3 regions of the Marinobacter apostichopi genome follow, and region 3 is predicted to be linked to each of the others. Evidence: predicted binding sites of a transcription regulator. Region 3 holds the regulator's gene; each other region holds the start of a gene.

Region 1 (7,776 bases), 750 kb from region 3:
GATTGATAAAGGGTAAGAAGTTTGCCGGCGAACTCTTCAGGGATGTCCTCCGAAACCAGCGCGTGCAAGCCAATCAGCACATCGGCGGCCGCCATGGATGCCCGGGTAGGCAGCGGGTATTCCTGTTGATGCCGGTAGATGTCCGTGCCGGTCAGTACCAGAACCAGCGGCGTTTCCGGCCAGGATTTACGAAAGGTCTGAATGGCATCGTGGCTGCGCCAGGCGTGCAGCGCGATGAAAAGGTCGCAGGGCGCGCCTTCGTACTCAGTGACAACACTGACGTGATGCCCGGCATTTTCTAGCAGTGATGCCCAGCGATCCGCTGTCGCCCGGTTGCCAGCCCGTGAACCTGAGGGCGCAGGTGTGATCAGAGTGATGTGCATGGCGGCTGAATTCCTGCTGGTTTGCCTGCGACGATAATTTTCCCCGTCAGGTTGCACTTTTTCTGGACTGCAATCGTATAGCTGTTCCGAGACGTAGTAAATCACGGTATGCTGATGAAGCCAGTATTTTCGGCAGCTTACAACTCAAAAGAACGAACCATCCCCGGAAAGAAAGGACCCTCAAATGGCTCTGAATATGATACGGAAATTTGCCGCCGCAAGTGTCATGATGTTCGCTTGTTCGGCCGCTGTTTCAGCCCAGACCCTAGTATTCACAGCGATTCCTGACGAAGATGAAACCAAGCTTGTTGAGCGTTTCCGTGGTATCGCCGATTACCTGTCTGAGAACCTGGATGTCGATGTTCGATACATCCCGGTGAAATCCTATGCCGCAGCCGTGTCTGCGTTCCGTAACAATCAGGTGCAGCTGGCCTGGTTTGGCGGCCTGTCTGGTGTACAGGCACGCTCGCTGGTACCCGGCTCTGAAGCGATTGCACAGGGTGTTGAAGACGAGGCGTTTTATTCTCACATCATCGCCCACAAAAGTACCGGCCTCGACGAATCAGAAGATTTGCCCGAGGAGTTGCGTGGGAAGACCTTCACGTTTGGCTCAAAAGGGTCAACCTCCGGCCGTCTGATCCCCGAATACTACATCCGCGAAGCTTTCAACGAAGCACCGGACGACGTGTTTTCACGGGTTGGTTTCAGTGGTAACCATACCCGCACCCTGCGTCTGGTTGAGGCAGGCACTTATGAAGTGGGCGCCATCAATTTTTCGGTCTGGGACAAAGAGACCAAAGCCGGCAACGTGGACACCGATGCGGTTAAAGTCATCTGGACGACACCCAGTTACCCCAATTACCAATGGAGCATTCGCGGTGACGCGGACGAGCGGTTTGGCGACGGCTTTACCGATCGCGTTCAGCAGGCGCTATTGAACATGAAGGATGAGGAGCTGCTCAATAGCTTCCCGCGTTCTGGTTTTATTCCGGTTTCCAATGATGCCTACAAGCCGATTGAAGTGGTAGGAAAGCAGATCGGAATCATCGATTAATGTCGGGATTTGATCTATCAGGGCTAACGGCCTCGTTTGGAGGAGAGCGGGTGATTGGTCCGCTTTCGCTCCAAGTGAAAAAAGGAGAGCGAGTTGCGCTGGTCGGCAAGAGCGGCGCTGGCAAGTCGACGCTGATCAGCCTGATTCATCAGCAGGTTGGCCGCACCTCTTCCCTGGTTCCACAAGACCTTGGACTGGTCAATGCCCTGCCAGTTTTTCACAACGTGTATATGGGGCAGCTTGACGCCCACCCAACCTGGTACAACACGCTAACCCTGATGCGCCCGTTTTCCAAGGACTCAGCCGCCGTGCGCGCACTGCTCAAAGATCTTTCCATGCCGGAAAAAATCTGGGTGCCGACCGCTTCCCTGTCCGGCGGGCAACGGCAAAGGGTCGCTATCGCCAGGGCGGTGTTTCGCAAAGCAGACATGCTATTGGCCGATGAGCCTGTGTCGGCACTGGATGGCCCCATGTCTCACTTGGTTATGAAGCTGATGAGCAAGCGATTTCCCACCAGTGTTGTGGCTTTGCACGACGTTGAGTTGGCTCTTCAATACTGTACCCGCATCGTTGGCATTCAGGACGGCCAGATCGCTCTTGATGAATACAGCGAGCGACTGACTCCCGCCGACATCACCCCACTATACTGACGCCTCCCATGTTCTCCTCACCCACGGTTCGAGTCAGTTTTCTGTTTGTTGCCATTGCTCTGGTCGCGCTGTTGTTTGCTGATATTGCGATTACGGCCGCCAACCCCTGGAAAGACCTGGGTCGATTTTTCATGGGCGTTGTCACTCCGGACTTTTTCAGCTCTGAAGGTGTCGCAGTGGCTTTGTTGCGCACAGTGGCCTTCGCCTTCGTGGGGGTGGCGCTGGGCAGCCTGTGTGGTTTCGTTTTGTCACTGGTGTATCGCAGCCCGGTGGTGCGCACGTTCTGCGCGTTCATCCGCGCCATTCACGAACTTTTCTGGGCTCTGATTTTTCTGCAATTCTTTGGCTTTCACCCACTCACCGGTGTACTGGCCATTGCCATCCCTTACGCCGGTATTTTTGCAAAGGTGTATTCCGAGATCTTCGAAGAGGCCGACCCAACCCCAGGCCGCTTGTTGCCGCCAGGAACTGGCAGGGTATCGGCCTTCCTGTACACCCGCATTCCGGACTGCTGGGTTCAGCTAAGAACTTACACGGCCTATCGGCTCGAGTGCGGTTTGCGGTCTAGCGCGATTCTGGGCTTTGTCGGGCTTCCAACCCTGGGCTTTTTCCTGGAATCCGCTTTTTCCCAAGGACATTACTCCGAAGCCGGGGCCATGCTGATTCTGTTTTATGTTCTGATCGCGACGATGCCGCTTTGGGTGAAGCCCAAGCTGCTGCCGGTCTACATCCTCGGCGCACCCTTTTTTCTCGGTGATGGCTTGCCCATCGTCTGGGGCAATGTCGAGCGCTTCTTCACCCAGGATATTATCCCGTCACCCCTCCGGAACGGTGAGGGACTCGCTGGCCTGATGCCGTGGTTCGGGGATGTTATGGTTACTGAAGCAGCGCCAGGCATCTGGAACACGCTGGTGTTGACCCAGATTGCCCTGGTGGCGACGGGATTGATTGCCTTGCTGACCTTTCCGCTGATATCCAGCCACTTTGGAGGGCCGGCGCGCCGAACTGGCGGGCACATATTTCTTGTCATAGCCCGCTCTACCCCAGAGTACATTCTCGCCTACATTCTCTTGCAGCTCTGGGGGCCATCAATGTTGCCGGCAGTAATCGCCCTGGCCCTGCATAATGGCGGAATCATCGGGCATTTGATCGGTCGGCAATCCAGCGCAATACAGCTTCGACCCGATGCGGTGATTGGTTTCAACCGCTACACCTACGAGCTGGTGCCACGTGTGTACCGCGCGTTCCTGGCGTTCCTGTTCTACCGGTGGGAAATCATCATGCGGGAAACCGCAATTCTGGGCATTCTGGGGATCTACACCCTCGGCTTCTATGTTGACAGCGCCATCCAAAACATCCAGTTCGACCGGGCCATGGTGCTAATCGTTATTACAGCGCTGCTGAACATCGGTGTGGATATTTTGGGCCGCTTCATAAGGCGGAAGCTGGCCCTTCAGACTATGCCAACCTGTTAGGATTTCTTTTTTCTTCGCAACACGCCAAAGCCCACCAAACCCAACCCTAAAAGAGCCAGTGTCGACGGTTCAGCCACAGAAATTTCAAACTGCTGATAGATGCCATCGGAACCTTCCAAAACCAGAGTATTGGTCGAGGCGTAGCCGTCGCCAATGAAAATCCCGGTAGAAGTTACACCCGGATCTGCCAGCGCCGGAGCAAGTCCGGAATAGATGCTGGAACCGAGTGCAAACTGCAGCAACTCAGTATGGCCCGTCAGCGTAAAGTTAAAGCCGTCGACACCACCACTGTCGTTAGTAGCAGCCTCCCAGACAATGAAGTCGGAAGTCCCGAAGCTCATGCTGCTGAGGGTGTCCAAGTGAGTACCGGAGGTTTCGAAACCGAACTCTTCGACGGTGCCAAGCATCGAGTTTCCGAATTGGAGGTGTCCGAACCACTCTACCGTGCCGTCCGAATCGCTGACTCCCGGAGCTGCCCAGCGAACAAACCAGTCACGACTATTGTGCAGGTCATTCCAGATGTAGTAACCCGCTCCGTGGCTCAACGTGAGATCACCGCTCGCTGTTGTAGTGCCATGGTATTGAGGTGTGGCTAGAGCGGCGCCTGCTACTGCTGCAAACACGAAACCAAGTGCCGTTTTAAATAGTTTCATCGACCTTCTCCGGGGAGGCTTGGAACTCGTTCGGCGCAGCCCGGCTGTCTCCTGGAGACCCGCGGCTTTCCGTCCCACTCTCACGAATGGTTTGGCTACAAGTTTACAGTTAGCCAGAACCATGCCAGAGACCGTAGGCGCTGGATATTTCTCAGTTTTTTTAAGTGGACGATTGGCACCTGTAAAAATAATCGACGCATAGCTGTTAATCAGGAGTTACATTCCTTGCAACGCTCGATTCTTGTAAAAGGAACTGACACTGACCCGCTCGGAAAGCATGGCATGCGGAGTGGGACTCCAATCACAATTCGAAGATAACCCCCGCGGTTTTGGCGCATTCTGCCAATCCGTTAGCTCTGGCGCCCGATTACATTCCGTTACAATCTGCTTATCTTCTTAATGCTTGGATTCGGATGTTATGACAGACGGGCTGATTTTAGTGACGCAGGTTGGATTGGTAGCGTTGGTGCTATTGATGGCCTTTCGAATGGTGGCGCTGGTTCGCTCTGCCCCAATGGATGGGCTTCAAAGCAGCCGAATGGAGATGCCCGGACTTGCTGACCCATCCACTTCCGGCTTAATGCCTCCGGCATCTGCCCCCGATCGAACCGAATTGTTTACCCAACTTCACATTCTTGCTGGCCTGCAAGAGCGGGATTGTCGGATCCGCGGTCTCGACTTGGCCGAGTCATCTTTTGCCGTTCGGGCATATGCGGCTGCGTGGCTGTACGGGGCCGCCTGTACACTGTGTGACCGCACTCTTCGCCATTCTGACTCACTGGCCGGCATCGTGGCTCACATCGCCAGCCGAAAGACAGGTCTGAAGCAATCACAGGCACTTCAGGCCATCGCAACATTAACGAACAGTAGCGCGGGTCTGGCGTGCTTTCGGGAGGGTCTCGATGGGGCCAAGTTCTGGCAGGAGTCTCACTATGTGGCGTCACAACACAGTCTCTATGAAGCCGTTACCGCCAATGCGTTTATTTAATTGCTGCATGCTTGGGCGCTGCTTCCAATGTCCATTGAGTGCCAAGCTGGGTGGGCTCCGGAGTATCCGGTGAATGGACTGGAGTTCCAGCGATTGCAGGTTTGGTAAAAGCGCCCTCTTCGGTAGGCTTCATGGTTTCAACATCAACCGAGCGCACCAGGTAAACGCCATCGTCGGAAACAACGCGAGCGCGATGGGTTAGGCCAAAAACAAACCGGCAGTAGTCCAGTTTCAATTGAATGAGATCCTGCTCTGCTTTGCGAATTTTCCGCAGCAATACTTTCTGGACACTATCTCCGTAATCCATGGCGTCTTCCCTGATGTTGGCGACAAGATTACTGGAGTCTACACATTCGTGGGGGCTTGTCAGCAATGCGGGGTTCAGGTTTTGCGGTCTTTCACAGAGTGTGTGCCTGAAACACCATGTGGAAGGGAGCCGTATCGATACTGGTCTGCCCTCGCTGGAGATTCAGGCGCCAGCGCATATCGCTTCCGGTGCTGCACAGAGGGGCGCTGAAGCGCGCAACATAACGACCGTCGCCCTGGCGGCGAAGTGGAACCGGGTATTCACCCATGTACATGGAATCGCCCTGCAGAACTGCAAGCAGTCGGTCTGGGGCTTCCACCCCGGTCACAGTCAACTCGTAGTCCGCATCCTGATCCGTCAGCGGCTTCAATGCCACGTGCCAGTTGCCATCAAGATCGGACCAGGAGCAAGCACTGGTATCCAGATCACACTCGGTTTTGGCACCGGTGCCGGCTTCCGGCTCCACGGTCTTCAACAGACGAGGCCCAAAAACCGCTGCAATTAACAGCGTCAGCATCAATCCCACCACCAGAACTGCTCGTAACATACCCGTACCTCATCTGCAGACAGCGGCATTATGGAGCTTATCCGTTGTCAGGCAAAGCTTTCTAAACCTGTGTTAGTCATGAGAAAATATCGCGCTTCTATTTCTGGCCCACTTCAAGACAGGACACGCCCGTGCAACCGGACATTTCCGTACAGCACCTCAGCAAGGTTTATGGCGACGGCTTCCAGGCGCTGAAAGACATTAATCTGGAAATCAGACGCGGCGAAATCTTCGCCCTTCTCGGCCCGAATGGCGCTGGCAAGACCACTCTCATCAGTATCATCTGCGGTATCACCAACCTCTCCGAAGGTAAGGTCGAAGCTGCCGGACACGACATTGTGCGCCAGTACCGCAAGGCTCGTCAGTCCATTGGTCTGGTGCCGCAGGAACTGAACACCGACTCGTTTGAGACGGTATGGAATGCCGTTTCTTTCAGCCGGGGCCTTTTTGGCAAAGCACCGAAGCCAGAGCACATCGAAAAGGTGTTGAAAGACCTGTCCCTCTGGGACAAACGCAACAACCGGATTATGTCGTTGTCCGGTGGCATGAAGCGCCGGGTCATGATTGCCAAGGCCCTGTCCCACGAGCCTCAAATCCTTTTCCTCGATGAGCCCACCGCGGGTGTCGATGTCGAGCTGCGTCGCGACATGTGGGAAATGGTGCGGAAGCTCCGGGAAAATGGCGTCACCATCATTCTCACCACCCACTACATCGAAGAAGCGGAAGAAATGGCGGACCGGATCGGGGTGATTCGCGAAGGCCAGATTATTCTGGTGGAAGGGAAAGACCAGTTGATGAGCAAACTTGGCAAGAAAGAGTTGCGCCTGCAGCTGCAGAGCAAGCTCGACAAGATGCCGGGTGAACTGACACTGGAGCCCATCGAACTGTCCGAGGACGGCTACGAGCTGATCTACACCTTCGACTCCCAGCAAGAGCAAGCCGGCGTCGCTCGCCTGCTTCGCACCCTCGGAGATCTGGGCATCGACTACCGCGATCTGCAAACACGAGAGAGCTCCCTGGAAGAGATTTTCGTTGGCCTGGTGCACGAATAAGGCCCGCGGCCCCACTGGAGAAAGGCATGAATTTTTACGGCGTTCGCGCAATCTACAACTTTGAAATGGCCCGCATGAAACGCACGGTGATGCAGAGCGTGCTGTCCCCGGTGATCTCGACCTGCCTCTATTTTGTGGTGTTCGGTTCCGCCATCGGATCGCGCATGGGCGATATCGACAACATCAGCTACGGCGCTTACATCATTCCCGGCCTGGTAATGTTGTCACTGCTGATGCAGAGTATTTCTAATGCGTCCTTCGGGATCTACATGCCCAAATTCTCGGGCACGATCTACGAGGTGCTGTCGGCGCCGGTCTCTTACATTGAGGTGGTGCTGGGTTACGTGGGCGCTGCCGCGACCAAGTCCGTCATCCTCGGCCTGATCATCCTTGCCACCGCTCGATTGTTTGTTGATTACGAGGTGTTGCACCCGTTCTGGATGGTGGCGTTCCTGGTACTGACGTCGGTCACCTTCAGCCTGTTTGGCTTCATCATCGGCATCTGGGCGGACGGCTTTGAGAAGTTGCAGATCGTACCCATGATGATTGTCACGCCGCTGGTATTCCTGGGCGGTACTTTCTACTCCATCGACATGCTGCCGTCGATCTGGCAGACCATCAGCCTGTTCAACCCGGTGGTCTATCTGATCAGCGGCTTCCGCTGGGC
Region 2 (7,776 bases), 1.5 Mb from region 3:
GAATACTGAGCTGGCGTTGGACTCGGTGACTCCCTCTTGCTGCAGTACTTTCAAGTCGAGCCAGGCACGGTTGATGGTTTCCCAGACGTCGGCCGACAGGTTGCCCCGAACATGCAGGGCGTTGTCCCGGGCGTTACGGATGTAGTTAAAGACGCTGGCCGGGTGCTGGTCGTCCAGCAACAGGAAGTCGATCAGGTTCCGGGGCGTGATCTCTTCATGGTGTTCGAAGAACTCATCATAGGTGCCAGAGACCAGTAACGGCACCGAAAGCTGTTCGGTGCGGTCTTCCGGAACGTCGATCAGGGCCATGTTCAAACTGACATCCAGTTGTCTGGCCTGGCTCTCTGCCCGCTCCAGGTAACGGGCCATCCAAAACAGGCTGGAGGCTGCGCGGCTCAGCATAAGTCGTCCTCCAGTACCCAAGTGTCTTTGGTGCCACCGCCCTGGGACGAGTTCACCACCAGGGAGCCCTTTTTCAGGGCTACGCGGGTCAGCCCGCCGGGAACCATCTGAATCTTCTTGCCCGACAGCACGAAGGGACGGAGATCCAGATGCCGGGGTGCCACGCCCTCGTCCACAAAGGTGGGGCAGGTGGACAGGCTGAGTGTCGGTTGGGCAATGTAATCTTCGGGGTGCGCCTTGAGCAGACCGCGGAAGGTTTCCAGTTCTTTCTTGCTGGCCTTGGGGCCAATCAGCATGCCATAGCCGCCGGCGCCCTGGGCTTCTTTAACAACCAGTTCCGGCAGGTGATCCAGCACGTATTGCAGGTCCTTTTTCTTGCGACACTGCCAGGTTGGCACATTCTTCAGAATGGGCTCTTCACTGAGATAGAAGCGGATCATGTCCGGAACATACGGGTAGATCGACTTGTCATCCGCAATCCCGGTGCCCATGGCGTTGGCCAGGACTACGTTACCGGTTCGGTACGCGGCATAAAGCCCGGGCACGCCCAGCATGGAACTGGGGTTGCCAGCCAGCGGGTCGAGGAAGTCGTCGTCGACCCGGCGGTAGATGACATCCACCTGTTGCGGGCCGACGGTGGTTTTCATATAGACCCTGTTCTGGTGCACGAACAGGTCGGCGCCTTCGACCAGCTCCACCCCCATCTGTCGCGCCAGGAAGGCATGCTCGAAATAGGCACTGTTAAAGCGGCCCGGGGTGAGAACCACCACGGTCGGGTTGGCTTTCAACGACGCGGCTCGCAGGGTTTCACCCAGAAGATTAGGGTAATGCTCCACCGGAGCTACCGGTGAGTGGGCAAACAGTTCGGGGAAAAGCCGCATCATCATCCGGCGATTCTCCAGCATGTACGACACCCCGCTGGGGCACCGGAGGTTGTCTTCCAGCACGTAAAAATCGCCATCGTTGTTCCGGATAAGATCGATACCAGCGATGTGGGAATACAGATTTCTCGGCAGCTTCAGGTTTTGCATGCCGGGCTGATACTGGCTGTTGGCAAACACCTGCTCGGCACTGATTACGCCAGCTTTAACGATTTCGTAGCTGTGGTAGATGTCGTGCAGGAAGCGGTTCAGCGCCGTTACTCGCTGGCGCAGGCCGGCCTGGAGTTTGTGCCAATCGCTGGCGGAAATGATCCGTGGAATCAGGTCAAACGGGATCAGTCGGTCGGCACCCTGATCCTCACCGTAGACGTTGAAGGTAATGCCCAGGCGCTGGAACAACACATCGGCTTCGCGGCGCTTTTCCGCGATCAGGTTTTCATCCGATTCGAGTAACCAGTTTTCCAGCATACGGCAATGTGGCCGCACTCGGTTGTTCTCATCGAACAGCTCATCAAACAGACCTGCGTCCGGCGTCTCAATCAACATGATTCTGTTCGTCTCCCTGAAGGGTGCCGGTGAAGTTGGCACTCAATACGGTAATGGGCAGCAAAAGGCGGGCCATCGGCTCTGTTGATGGTGTCATGCCCTGTCTTACAGCAAAGGAGAGTACGGCCGTTCTGTCAATTCAGGGGTTAAAACGAAAGCAGGCGGCCACGTGGCCGCCTGCTTCAAAGTGTTACCAAATCGCCTTATTCGACGGAAGTTGCACCAATACGGTGAATACTGACGTCCGCGCCGTTGAACTCTTCTTCATCAGTCAGGCGCAGGCCGGAAATGGCGTTGATAACGCCGTATACAATCAGACCGCCTACGAAAGCCACCAGAACCCCCGCAACGGAACCGATGATCTGGGACATCAGGCTGACACCGCCCAGGCCACCGAAGGCTTCCTGGCCGAAGATACCGCAGGCAATCGCACCCCAGACACCGCAGACGCCGTGCAGCGGCCAGACACCCAGCACATCGTCCAGGCGCTCAATCTTGGCCTGGGCCCATTCGAACAGGTACACGAAGATGGCGCCGGCAATACCGCCGGTGATCAGTGCGCCTACCGGGTGCATCAGATCAGAGCCGGCACAAACGGCCACCAGGCCGGCCAGCGGTCCGTTGTGGATGAAGCCCGGGTCCTTGCGACCCACCAGCATGGCCACCAGGATGCCGCCGACCATGGCCATCAGGCTGTTCACCGCTACGAGGCCACTGATGCCGTCGAGGGTTTGCGCGGACATAACATTGAAACCGAACCATCCTACGGTCAGGATCCAGGCGCCCAGGGCCAGGAATGGAATGTTGGACGGGGCAAAGGCGACCACGCGGCCGTTGCGGTAGCGGCCGTTACGAGCGCCGAGCAGCAGAACCGCGGCCAGGGCGATCCAGCCACCCACGGCGTGCACCACAACGGAGCCGGCGAAGTCGTGAAAAGATGCACCAAACTGGCTCTCAAGCCAGGCTTGGAATCCAAAATTACCATTCCAGATCAGACCTTCGAAGAACGGGTACACGAGGGCCACGATGAGGGCGGAAGCAATCAGCATGGGGTAGAACTTTGCGCGCTCGGCAATGCCGCCGGAGACGATGGCCGGAATGGCGGCCGCGAAGGTCATCAGGAAGAAGAACTTGACCAGCTCGTAGCCATTGCTGGCGGTCAGTTCTGCCGCGCCGGTCATGAAGTGGCTGCCGTAGGCGACGTAGTAACCCACGAAGAAGTAGGCCACGGCAGAGACGCCGAAATCGGTCATGATCTTGACCAGGGCGTTGACCTGGTTCTTGTGACGCACAGTGCCCACTTCAAGGAAGGCAAAACCGGCGTGCATGGCCAGTACCATGATGGCACCGATAAGGATGAACAGCGTGTTAGCGCTCTCAGTCAGGGTATGTACTGCACTCGTGATGTCCACGGGTTTTCGCTCCTGAATTGTTTTATTGGCCTCGGATGGGCTTGTTGTGCATTGGTCGGGTGCACAGAAGCAAGAGGCGTTCCAAAACGATGCAAAAGTAGCGACGTTAGTCAGTTGCTAGGGGAGAGGGAAGGTAAGATGGTGCTCTTAATGGAATTTTCGCACCAAAAAAGTGCGCTCATGTCGGGTTTGCACTGATATGGGCACTCGGCGAGGCCGATTACCAGGTGATGTTATTGTCCGGGTTATTGTCGTCGAGAAGGATCTCAGGCGTGGGGTTCGCTTCAAAATCAATCACCGCTTCCTGGTCCAGGGCGCCTGACTCCACCAGTTCCCGGAGTTCGACCTCCTGCTCTTGCAGCGGGCCTGAAAGATCAACAATGATTTCCACCCGGCGATTCTTGGCGCGACTTTCCACGGTGTCGTTGCTGACCCGGGGCTTGGTGTCCGCCAGGCCCTTCACTGCCAATCGGGTCGGTTCAACCTCTTCCACCGCCAACAGGGCATTGGCTACGGCCGCGGCTCGTGCTGCCGAGAGATCCCAGTTGCTGTAGAACCGGGACGTGCGAATGGGGATGTCGTCGGTATGTCCTTCTACCGTTAGCCTGCCTGGGATCTCCGCGAGCACATCCGCCATGTCCAGCAGCAAGGTTTCGAAATCGTAGGTCAGATCGGCAGAGCCGGAAGGGAAGGAGCCTTTTTCCTCAATGCGAATCACGATCCTGCGCTGATCCTCATCCTGGGCCACATTGATGCGGCCATCTTCGATGGCCTCTTCCAGCACCTTGGTTATGTCCTGAGTGCTCTGGTCGAGTTGGTCCTGGGTTGCGGCCTCAATGGCCTGCTCGGTTGGACTTTTGAGAGTTTGAAGCTCCGGCTTCTGGTCTGACGTGGTCTGCCGAACCTCGTTCACCACGGTGGGCTCAGGCGGCGCCGGCGAGAACTTGTCAAAAATCGGGCTGGTGCCCATGGGAATGTCCAGAGTCGGCACTTCGCGCTGAACCCCGAAGGCCTTCGACAGCTCACCGGCGATCTGCTTGAACTTCATGGCGTCGATTTCAGAGAACGACAGCAGCAACACGAAGAAGCACATCAGCAGCGACATCAGGTCGGCGAAGGTAACAACCCAGGCCGGGATGCCCGGTTTTTCCTCTTCTGGAAGCTCGTCCATGACCTACCCGTTGGCTGGTTCTGGCTCGCCAACCTTGGCGCGCTCTTTCGGCGACAGGTAGCTCGATAGAAGCTGCTCAATCACGCGTGGGTTGGTGCCTTCCTGAACCGCGACCAGGGCATCAATGTACAGGGACTGCATGCGTGCCTCTTCGGTCATCCGCAGCGACAGCTTGTCGGCGATGGGAGAGGCGATCATGGTTGCGAGCATGGCACCGTACAGGGTGGTCAGCAGTGCCACGGCCATGGCTGGGCCGATGGATTTGGGGTCTTCCATGTTCGACAGCATCTGCACCAGACCGATCAGGGTGCCGATCATGCCCATGGCTGGACCAACGTCGGCCAGGGCGGTGAACACCTTGGCCCCAGAGCGATTGTGCTCCAGGGTCATCAGCCGCTCTTTGTTGAGCAACTGCTTGATGGTGTCGGCGTTCTGGCCATCCACCAGCATCTGGATGCCCTGGCCCAGGAAGGGCGATTCGACTTCACGGCCCTCGAGCCCCAGCACGCCTTCCTTGCGGGCAATTTGTGCCACATCCACCAGTTCCTCGATGGCAGACTGGGTTTCCGGTAATTTGAACTTGAAGGCCCGGGCTGCGGCGCTGAATGCGCCAAAGAACTGGCCAAAACTGAATTTCGAAAGCACCACCAACACACTGCCCCCGAGGACAATCAGCAGGGAGGGGCCATTGATGAAAACATCGGGTGAGACGCCGAGAATAACGGCAGAAGCGATGAGCAATATAGCGCCAACAAGGCCAATCAGGGTGGCAAAATCCACGTCGTCTCCAGAGGCAGGGGCAATGAAAGAAACGATTGAAAGGGTACGTCCGGTTTGTGTACCAATCAATTCGAATGTGTAAATTTGTTTTGCGCGTCGTAGTGTTCTTTCCATGCAGCGTAGCGGTGCAGGTCCGATTCCACCAGTTTCAGACACAGGGCGACCACGCCGGCGTCGTCTATAAAACCGAAACCGAGGATCAGATCGGGGATCACATCCAGGGGATTGAGAACGTAAAGCAGCGCGCCGGCAATGGCCGCGATGGTCTTCCAGGGCACGCTGCGGTAGTTGCCATACCAATAGTCGCGGATCATTGCGAACATGAGCTTGATGTCGGCGCTGAAGCGGTTGAGCTTGCCGCTGCCTTTCACCTTTTCCTCAATCGTCCGCTGGCGCTCCAGCAGGGTTTCCAGGTCGGCGCGATGCACCTTGCCGGACTCGGCATTTAGCTGTTTTTCCGCGTTTTTCTCATTAAACAGGGCCATTACAGCGTGTCCTTTGCCAGAGAAAGTGTGCAGCCACCATGATCGCTCAAGCCTGAGTCGGTTGCCAACCTCTGCGGGCTTAACGGTGTTTGGTAGCGATTCCTCAATTCCGGCGGAATCTGGGCCAGCTGTTTATCCACGAGTGTGGCCATGGCGGTGTTGATTGGTTGAACGTTCAGGCCGGGTTCGAGAGTTTGTAGCAGGTAGGCGGCCGCTTCGGCAGTAGAGAGGTAGTGCTCCGCGGGTGCCTTGCGAACCACATACTGCGACGTCGGCGGGTGTGCAAAGTGGAAGCGGGGCAGGGCAGCAATGTGTGGATTCAGGTGCAGGATCTTCGCGGCCTTGCGCCAGGTTCCGTCCAGCAGCAGCCAACGGTTGATGGCGCTGGTGTCGGCCTCCTCAAGGGGCTGGCTGGCGGGGCCGGGAAACAGCACCGCCGTGTCTGCGTTCAAATCTGCAAGACTCAATCCGGCCCGCTGCAGTTGCTCGGGGGATTCACCCACCACAACCTGCACCTGATCCAGGCAGCGTTCAAGAATTCTGAGAGTGCCCTTGCTGCGCCCCACCTCTGTCGGGTGCTGTATGACCGTAATCGGGGTGCCATTGGCCACTGCCTGGCACTGGTCACATACGCAAATATTGGCGTGCAACTGGCAATGCGGGCAGATGGATTGCTGCCGGTGCCTATTTACCACCAGGCCTTGCCCCACATTTCCGGGTTGGCCCAGTTGTCGGGGTTGTTCCAGGCGCGCTTGTGGTTGTAGGTGTCGAGGTTGTAGGTGTAGAGCGTGAGTATGCCGGCCTCGCCCTGTATTTCCGCGTGGCGGCGAAAGCCCAGGCCAATGAAATCCTTGAAGGCCCAGTCGGGGGTGTCGCCCACCAGCACGGCAATTTGATGGGTGCCGTAATTGCGCAGCTGGCCCAGCAGCAGGGCGCCCTCGCCGTGGGGCAGATGCTCCAGGGTATCGGTAATCAGGGCCAGGTCCTGGACTGCGGTTGGCGGCAGCGCCGCATTGGGGTCGGCGGTGTCCAGGCGCCAGATCCGGGCGTCGCTCCGGTGGCTTTGCCAGCGTTCGGCCACCTCTTGCGCCACGGCACCGCAACACACCAGCGTTGCCGGCTGGGTGGTGTCGATGATGCGCGCGAGTACCTCGCGGGCGCTACCAGTGTTGGTTGATGCGGTCATAGAATCGGCCAGTCTGCTGCGTCTACCGTGTGTAAGCCCACCGGCTGCTCGGCGTGGCCATCCCAACGATCCACAAAGGTGCCAACGGGATCGTACTGTTTGGCCTGCTTGTCGAGATTGAACTGCCGCAACCCGCGGGGATCGGCGCCCACGCCAGCCAAGTATTGCCAGTTGCCGTAGTTGCTCGCGACATCATAGTCGATCAGTTGCTGCTCGAACCAGGCCGCACCGTAGCGCCAGTCCAGTTCCAGCTCGTTGACGAAACAGCTGGCCACCAGTTGCCGGGCCCGGTTGCTAATGTAGCCGGTTTCCCGGAGCTGATTCATGGCTGCGTTCACCAGTGGGTACTCGGTATTACCCTGACACCAGGCCATGAACCGGTGGCCGTAGAAGGTTGCCGGCCGATTCTTGCGCTGCACTCCGTCCCGCCGGAACAGGTTGGCGCCGTGTTTCAGAGCGTACCAGTAGTAATACTCCCGCCAAAGTAGCTCGAACCAGAGCCAGTAAGTCGATTCGTTGCTGGTCTCGGTGCGCTCGTACTCGGTGATGCTCTCCGCCACTTCCCGCACTGACAGGCAGCCATTGGCGAACCAGGGTGAGAATTTTGAAGATGAATCCCACTTGTCGAGTTCGTTCCGGGTCTCTTTGTACTGGGCGATGCTGTGATCCACAAACAGGAACTGCTTCAGCTGCGCCAGCCCCATCGCTTCGCCACCCCGGAATGGCAGTGGGTGCATTGGATTGGCAATAGCGGGGCAGTCCCCGCGGTTGTCCTCCGGAAAGCCCGGTGGCGGCGGCAGCGAGGTCAGGGTGCGAATGCGCAGCCGTTCGGAATTGCGCTCACCGGTTTTCTCCACCTGCTTACGAAACTGCGAAAAAGTGTCCGGGAGCTCGTCCAACGTCATCGGCAGTG
Region 3 (7,776 bases):
TAGCACCACAGCCACGCTGGTCATGGGAGACGCTCTCGCGGTCGCCCTGCTGGAGGCGCGCGGCTTCAGTAAAGAAGATTTTGCATTCTCGCACCCCGGCGGCACGCTCGGGCGTAGGCTTCTGCTTAGAGTCTCCGACATCATGCACACCGGGGACCGCATTCCAAAAGTCCCTGAAGGCACCACCCTCAGCGGCGCCCTGCTGGAAATTTCTCGCAAAGGACTGGGCATGACCACGGTACTGGATGCATCCGGCAAGCTGACCGGCGTCTTTACCGACGGCGACCTGCGTCGCACGCTTGATAAGAATGTCGACGTACACACCACCGCAATCGAACACGTCATGACCCCCAACGGCAAAACCATTCAGGCCGAACACCTGGCGGCGGAAGCCCTGAACATCATGGAAGAAATGAAAATCAACGCGCTGCCGGTGACCGACCAGAGCGGCAGCTTGGTGGGCGCTATCAACATGCACGATCTGCTTCGGGCTGGAGTGATCTGATGTCAGACCCGATCAGCCCGCTAGCCGCGAACTGGCCACGGGAACTCCTGACCAAAGCCGCCGGGATCCGCCTGATTGCGTTTGATGTCGACGGCATCATGAGTGATGGCAGACTCTATTTCAGCGCCAATGGCGATGAGCTCAAAGCCTTCAACATCCTCGACGGCCTGGGCATGAAACAGCTAATGGCGGCGGGCATCGATGTCGCCGTGATCACCGGCCGAAAGTCGCCCCTCACCGAAAAACGGATGCGGGATCTGGGCATTCCCCACCTGATGCAGGGTCGCGAGGATAAACGCGTCGCGCTGCAGGAACTGCTCAGCGCCATGGACCTGCCCGCCGATGCAATCGCCTACATGGGCGACGACCTGCCAGACCTGCCGGCCATCCGTTTTGCCGGGCTTGGCTTGACCGTGCCCAACGGCTATTGGCTGGTACGCGAACACGCCGACTATTGCACCCAGGCCGCCGGTGGCAGCGGCGCCGTGCGTGAAGTCAGTGATTTGTTGCTGACGGCTCAGGGTAAGCTCGGCGCCGCCCTAGCGAGCTATCTGGAGCCCGACACATGAGTGCCAGTTCCAAGGATCAGCGCAGCAACAACAATGGCGAGACCAAAGACGGCCTGATCGCGCTGCTTACGCTATCAGACCGTCCGTGGCTGCGCACCCTGGCCCTCGGCGGCACGATTGCCGCAACACTGTTTCTGTTATGGCGCAGTGACGAACCCACCAGGATTCAAGACGATGCAGCGAAACTTCGAGGCAAGGCCGAACCCGATGGCTTTGTCGTCAATGGCCAGTACACGTCCTATGACGAAAACGGCGACCTGAAAATCCAGTTCACCAGCCCTCGAATCGAACAGTTCGAGGAAGGCAATGTAGCCACCATGAAAGAACCCCGCGCCAAGCTCTTCGGTCAGCCAGAAACGGAACCCTGGATTGTCGAGTCGGAGAATGGCAGCCTGTTGCAAAATGAAGGTGTGCTTTATCTGACCGACCACGTGCGGGTTATCCGGACCATTGGCGAACGCAAAGCCACGATGACAACCACCAGCCTGACCCTGGATAACGACCAGGGCACCGTGTACACCGACGCACCGGTTACCATCACCGATCAAATTGGCGTCACCCGGGCGAAAGGCATGAAAGCCTGGATTGACGACCGAACCCTCGAACTTAAATCTCAGGTGGAAGGACGCTATGAAACTGGTCAATAACCGATGTCTCACGCTGCTGGCTGTCACGCTGGCACTGACCGTCAGCGGGCCTGCCACCGCGTTCAACCTGGATTCCGACGCCCCGATCACCGTGAGCGCCGATAACGCCCGATTGGACGACACCAAGGGCATAGCCACCTACACCGGAGACGTCCAGCTAGTGCAGGGAAAAACCCGGCTCGACGCAGAGCGCGTGGTGCTGTTCCGGGATGCCAATGGCCTGAGCCGCATTGAGGCCTCCGGCCAGCCGGCCCGCTACCAGCAGCCAACCCGGGACGGCGAGGGTGAAACCGACGCCCGTGCCCTCAACATCACCTGGTCCGCCAGCGAAGACCAACTGACCTTTGAAAGGGATGCCATCATTGAGCAGAATGGCAACCTGTTCCGGGGCGACGTCATTCATTATGATACCGTCCGCCGGGTTGTAACCGCGCAGGGTGGCGACACGAATACTGGTAGCGGCCGTGTCGAAATGGTCATCCAGCCACGCAGTACCAAAAGCAAACAGGGATCCGATGGCAGTTCTCAGAGCCAGTAACCTGGCAAAAAGCTACAAACACAAAAAGGTGGTGATTGACGTTTCGCTGGAGATCCGCAGCGGCGAAATCGTTGGTCTTCTCGGTCCCAACGGGGCCGGCAAGACCACCTGCTTTTACATGATTGTCGGGCTGGTGCCTGCTGATCGGGGCCGCATCACTATCGACAGCCAGGACATCACACCACTGCCGATGCATGGCCGCGCCCGCAAGGGTATCGGATACCTGCCCCAGGAAGCCTCGGTGTTTCGCAAACTGACCGTTCGTGACAACATCATGGCCATCCTGGAGACCCGCAAGGGCTTGAGCCGGACCGAACGGGTAAACAAGCTGGAAGAGCTTCTTGAAGAGTTTCACATTACCCACATTCGCGACAGCGTGGGTATGGCCCTGTCCGGCGGTGAACGCCGTCGTGTCGAGATCGCCCGCGCCCTGGCCATGGAGCCCGCGTTTATCCTGCTGGACGAACCCTTTGCCGGGGTCGACCCGATCTCGGTGAGCGATATCAAGCACATCATCCGCCACCTCCGGGACAAGGGCATCGGTGTGCTGATCACCGACCACAACGTGCGGGAAACCCTGGACATTTGTGAGACCGCCTACATTGTCTCCGGTGGTCACATTATTGCGTCCGGAAATTCTGAAACCATCCTGGCCAACCAGCAGGTGAAAGAAGTCTACCTGGGCAATGAATTCAGACTGTGACGCCAAGCATCCGATTGTGTTGGTGACTTTGAGCAAGTAAACTCGGCAAAGAACTTGCTAGGCTCTTTTGGGATGTCGGCAAGTGACGGCCACATAACGACTTTTTTATTGAACAGACCGCAACGCAGAGTGCTGACGAGTGACGGATCCTGAACCATGGTTATGAAAGCCTCCTTACAGTTAAAGCTGGGTCAAAGTCTGACCATGACACCCCAGCTGCAACAGGCGATCCGGCTTCTGCAGCTATCCACCCTGGATCTTCAGCAGGAAATTCAGCAGGCGCTGGAATCCAATCCCATGCTGGAAACCTCCGAGGACGACGACCAGGCGGAATCCCAGTCGACCGACGACAGCAACAGTCACGACGAGCCAGCCAGCGAAACAGCCTCGGAACCGGCTCCAGAGACCACCCCGGACTGGGACGAGTCCGAAAACGGGCCCGACTGGTCATCGGAGAATGAGATTCCGGATACCATCCCCGACGATCTGCCGGTCGACACCGCGTGGGACGATATCTATCAGTCAGCGCCGGCGACCTCCGCGCGCAATGACGACGAAAACGATCACGATTTCGAGACCCGCAACTCACCCACGGAAACCCTGCAGGACCACCTTGAGTGGCAGCTGAACCTGACTCCGTTGAGCGAGCGGGACCAGGCCATTGCCCATGCCCTGATGGATGCCGTGGACGAACGGGGTTACCTGACCAGCCCACCTGAGGACATCCACGCCGGGCTGCAAGATGATGCGGATGAAGACCCGGTTGAACTGGACGAGGTTGAAGCGGTGCTGCACCGCCTGCAGCATTTCGACCCCCCCGGCGTTTTTGCCCGTGACTTGCAGGAATGCCTGCTGATCCAGCTGAACCAGTTACCGCCAGAAACACCCTGGCTGTCCCAGGCCCGACTGGTGATCACCCACTACATCAATCTGCTGGGTAACCGCGACTACGCGCAATTACTGCGGCGCAGCCGGCTCAAAGAAGATCAATTGCGGGAGGTTCTGGCCCTCATCACTGGCCTGAACCCACGGCCCGGAGACGTGATCGATCGCGCCGAGCCTGATTACGTGATTCCGGATGTCATCGTGCGCAAACACAACGGCCGGTGGCGAGTTGAGTTAAATCCTGAAATTGCACCACGCATCCGCGTCAATGCAGGCTATGCTTCTCTTATAAGGCGCGCAGACAGCAGTGCCGACAACACCTACCTGCGTGATCAGCTGCAGGAAGCCAAATGGTTTATCAAGAGCCTGCAAAGCCGTAACGAAACCTTGCTTAAGGTGGCTACCCGAATCGTTGAACACCAGCAGGGCTTTCTGGATCACGGTGAAGAAGCCATGAAACCCTTGATCCTGTCGGATATTGCGCAGGCGGTGGAGATGCACGAGTCGACCATTTCCCGGGTCACGACACAAAAATACATGCATACGCCCCGGGGCATCTTTGAGCTGAAGTATTTTTTCTCGAGTCATGTCAGTACGGATGAAGGCGGGGAATGTTCATCGACCGCTATCCGTGCAATGATCAAGAAACTGATCGCAGCGGAAACGCCGAAAAAGCCGTTGAGCGATAGCAAAATTGCGGCCATGCTAGGGGATCAAGGAATCAAGGTGGCGCGGCGGACGGTAGCCAAGTACCGGGAGGCCATGCATATTCCACCCTCGAATGAGCGAAAAAGACTGGTTTAGGAGAGCCCTGCCCTCACAGGGGGCTCCCCCAGACCAAACTTTGGCGGCGCAGTGCGCGCCAGCCCTCAGCCCGACCCGTCTGGGCCGGCACGATGACAACAGGAGACGCCTATGCAACTCAACATTTCAGGCCACCACGTAGAACTGACTCCCGCACTGAAGGATTACGTCTCGGAAAAATTTGAGAAACTTGAACGCCACTTTGACCACATCAGTAATTGCCAGGTCACTTTGCAAGTGGAGAAAGTTCGTCAAATGGCAGAAGCGACGTTGCACGTGGTTGGTGGTGATATACACGCAAAGGCAGAAAACGAGGACATGTATGCGGCCATCGACGGGCTGATTGACAAACTGGACCGCCAGATCCTCAAGCACAAGGAAAAGAATGTAGACCGGATGCACGGCAACGGCGGTCGCTAGACGCCAGTTATCGTGCATGTCATCTCATCGCGCTGCGGCAAGGTTAACCTGCCGCAGCCTTTTTTTTACGGAATTGCAGTCGATTCATGAGCGACACATCCTTAACCATCGATAACATTCTTGCGCCAGAGCTGACCCAGTGCCGGGTCCCCGCTTCCAGTAAAAAGCGGGTGTTGGAATTCATCGCCGAACAGATTCACCAGCATAACGGCACTCTCAGCGAGACTCAGATTTTCAATAATCTGATTGGGCGGGAGCGTCTGGGCAGCACCGGCATTGGCCAAGGCATTGCCATTCCCCACTGTCGGCTGGAAGGGCTTGATCATGTGGTGGGCGTTTTGCTGACGCTGGAAGAGAGCATTGAGTTTGATGCCATCGACAACCAACCTGTCGATCTGGTGTTTGCCCTGGTCGTGCCCAAAGAGGCCACCAGCGAGCATCTGGAACTGCTGAGCCAGTTGGCGGAAAAATTCAATGAACGCGCATTCTGCGACCGGCTTCGCCAGTGCGAGGATGCCGCAACACTATACAAGCGTATGACGGCGGCGACCGAGTAAGCCAAATTCTGGAGACGGTATTGGAGAGTGTGAGCGTATGAAACTGATTATCGTAAGTGGCAGGTCCGGCTCCGGTAAGAGTACGGCACTGCACGTCCTTGAGGACCTCGGTTACTACTGCATCGATAATCTTCCCATTGGCCTGCTGTTCCCGCTCACCCATGAGGCAACCACCAAGAGCTCGCCTGGGCGTCTCAGTAAGATGGCAGTCAGCATCGACGCCCGCAACCTCTCTGCCGAGCTGGCCAACTTTGAAGACATTTACCGCCAGCTTCAGAACACCGGTGTCACCGTTGAGGTCATTTTTCTCGATGCCGACGAACAGTCACTGCTCCAGCGCTTCCACGCCACCCGGCGCAAGCACCCCCTGAGCGATGACAAGACCTCGCTTCGTGAGGCCATCACCAACGAAAAGAAACTGCTGGAGCCTTTGTCCAAGCTGTCCGACCTATATGTGAACACCACCGGCATGTCCATGTACGAGTTGCGGGATATGGTGAAGCAGCGCGTGGTTGGCCGGAAAGACCAGGAGTTGGCGCTACTGTTCCAGTCGTTCGGGTTCAAGCACGGGGTTCCGCTGGATTCCGACTACGTCTTCGACGTCCGCTGCTTGCCTAACCCCTACTGGGACACCAGCTTGCGCAAATTCGTCGGCACTGACCAGCCGGTAATCGACTTTCTGGAGAAAGAACCGGCCAGCCGCAAGATGATTGATGACCTGATAGCCTTTCTGGAATCCTGGCTGCCCTCTTTCGCCGACAGCAATCGCAGCTACATGACCATTTCCATCGGATGCACCGGCGGCCAGCACCGCTCGGTATACGTCAGCGAACAGCTTTGCGCGCATTTCCGTAACAGCTACACCAATGTTCAGGTCCGGCACACCGAACTACCGCATCTGCAAACTCGCGGAGAGATCTGAGCCCATCATGATTCGTCGCCCCATCACCATCATCAACAAACTGGGACTGCATGCCCGGGCAACCGCCAAGCTGGTTGCCACGGCCTCAGAGTTCGACAGCAGCGTACGAATCAACGGCAAGGGTCGGGATGTGGACGCCAAGAACATCATGCAGGTAATGATGCTGGCGGCCAGCCAGGGCACAGACGTGGAACTGATTGCCGACGGGCCGGACGAAGAGGCCGCCATCGAAGCACTGACAACGTTGATCAACGACTATTTTGGCGAGGGCGAATAGCCTTCCGTTGTCTCATTCTTCCCTCTACCCTTCTGCGTTGTTCTCTGCGGGATTCACCTACAACTCTTCCTGACCTATACGCCCTAACTCCGCTATAATACAGGCGTTTTCTGACTGTGGGTGATCCATGACCGATATTCTGGAAAAAAGCCAGGCCCGCCAAAGGCTCCGCTCCCTGAGCGAGGCCCTGGACAGTGGTGCCCTGAAACAGGTTGCCCGAATTCTGAATGGCGGCCTTAGCCCCAGTGATATCGCCCACCTGCTGGAGTCTTCCCCTCCCCGTCAGCGCGCCCTGCTCTGGAATCTGGTTGATAAGCAGCTGGAAGGGGAAGTTCTCCAGTATCTCAGCGACGATATTCGTGGCTACTTCCTGAGCCAGCTAAACGCCCAGGAACTGGCGGATATTATCGAGGATTTTGAGTCAGACGATCTCGCTGACTTGCTCCAGCAGCTGCCGGATACAGTGATCCAGGAAGTCCTGGACACCATGGACGAGCAGGATCGCCAGCGCGTCGAGGAAGTGCTTTCCTATCCGGAAGACACGGCCGGCGGCCTGATGAACACCGACACCATCACGGTGCGTCCGGACATCAGTATCGACGTTGTACTGCGCTACCTGCGCCGACACCGTTCGCTGCCCCCCATGACCGACAGTCTGATTGTGGTCAGCCGACGGGACGAGTTTATCGGCATGTTGCCGATCACCAAGATGCTGGTATCCAACCCGGCATCCACGGTGCGGGAAGTGATGGACACCGACATCGAACCCATCCCGGTCACCCTGTCCGACACCAAGGTAGCCACCCTGTTCGAGCGCTACGACCTGATCTCGGCACCGGTGGTGAACGAAGACGGCAGACTGCTGGGCCGGATCACCATCGATGACGTGGTCGATGTTATTCGTGAAGACGCCGATCACTCGCTGATGAGTATGGCTGGTCTCGATGAA

What was found. Region 3 encodes sigma-54, which starts transcription at its own class of promoters, with help from an activator protein. Its sites were predicted from a motif close to ANTGGCATNNANNTTGCTNT; they were not measured.
Region 1: a site for sigma-54 is predicted at 4,325-4,344, ahead of QUE89_RS08710 (PEP-CTERM sorting domain-containing protein). Genes of this name have one in related genera too.
Region 2: a site for sigma-54 is predicted at 1,887-1,906, ahead of QUE89_RS01475 (circularly permuted type 2 ATP-grasp protein). Genes of this name have one in related genera too.

What each region holds. Positions count from the first base shown of each region.
Region 1 covers NZ_AP028070.1:1,882,548-1,890,323, forward strand. The annotation lists gene senB (selenoneine biosynthesis selenosugar synthase SenB) at 1-383, opposite strand, end outside; gene QUE89_RS08695 (putative selenate ABC transporter substrate-binding protein) at 568-1,437, shown strand; gene QUE89_RS08700 (ATP-binding cassette domain-containing protein) at 1,437-2,087, shown strand; gene QUE89_RS08705 (PhnE/PtxC family ABC transporter permease) at 2,096-3,562, shown strand; gene QUE89_RS08710 (PEP-CTERM sorting domain-containing protein) at 3,559-4,215, opposite strand; cyclic di-GMP riboswitch class I at 4,247-4,321, opposite strand; gene QUE89_RS08715 (hypothetical protein) at 4,634-5,203, shown strand; gene QUE89_RS08720 (hypothetical protein) at 5,196-5,510, opposite strand; gene QUE89_RS08725 (hypothetical protein) at 5,602-6,057, opposite strand; gene QUE89_RS08730 (ABC transporter ATP-binding protein) at 6,189-7,109, shown strand; gene QUE89_RS08735 (ABC transporter permease) at 7,136-7,776, shown strand, end outside.
Region 2 covers NZ_AP028070.1:344,523-352,298, forward strand. The annotation lists gene QUE89_RS01470 (alpha-E domain-containing protein) at 1-402, opposite strand, end outside; gene QUE89_RS01475 (circularly permuted type 2 ATP-grasp protein) at 396-1,829, opposite strand; gene QUE89_RS01480 (ammonium transporter) at 2,033-3,241, opposite strand; gene QUE89_RS01485 (MotB family protein) at 3,462-4,412, opposite strand; gene pomA (flagellar motor protein PomA) at 4,416-5,192, opposite strand; gene QUE89_RS01495 (YkvA family protein) at 5,258-5,677, opposite strand; gene QUE89_RS01500 (tRNA-uridine aminocarboxypropyltransferase) at 5,677-6,372, opposite strand; gene QUE89_RS01505 (DUF6231 family protein) at 6,366-6,863, opposite strand; gene QUE89_RS01510 (DASH family cryptochrome) at 6,860-7,776, opposite strand, start outside.
Region 3 covers NZ_AP028070.1:2,630,309-2,638,084, forward strand. The annotation lists gene QUE89_RS12075 (KpsF/GutQ family sugar-phosphate isomerase) at 1-505, shown strand, start outside; gene QUE89_RS12080 (KdsC family phosphatase) at 505-1,074, shown strand; gene lptC (LPS export ABC transporter periplasmic protein LptC) at 1,071-1,721, shown strand; gene lptA (lipopolysaccharide transport periplasmic protein LptA) at 1,705-2,259, shown strand; gene lptB (LPS export ABC transporter ATP-binding protein) at 2,237-2,962, shown strand; gene QUE89_RS12100 (RNA polymerase factor sigma-54) at 3,125-4,651, shown strand; gene hpf (ribosome hibernation promoting factor) at 4,763-5,071, shown strand; gene ptsN (PTS IIA-like nitrogen regulatory protein PtsN) at 5,158-5,628, shown strand; gene rapZ (RNase adapter RapZ) at 5,666-6,550, shown strand; gene QUE89_RS12120 (HPr family phosphocarrier protein) at 6,558-6,827, shown strand; gene mgtE (magnesium transporter) at 6,955-7,776, shown strand, end outside.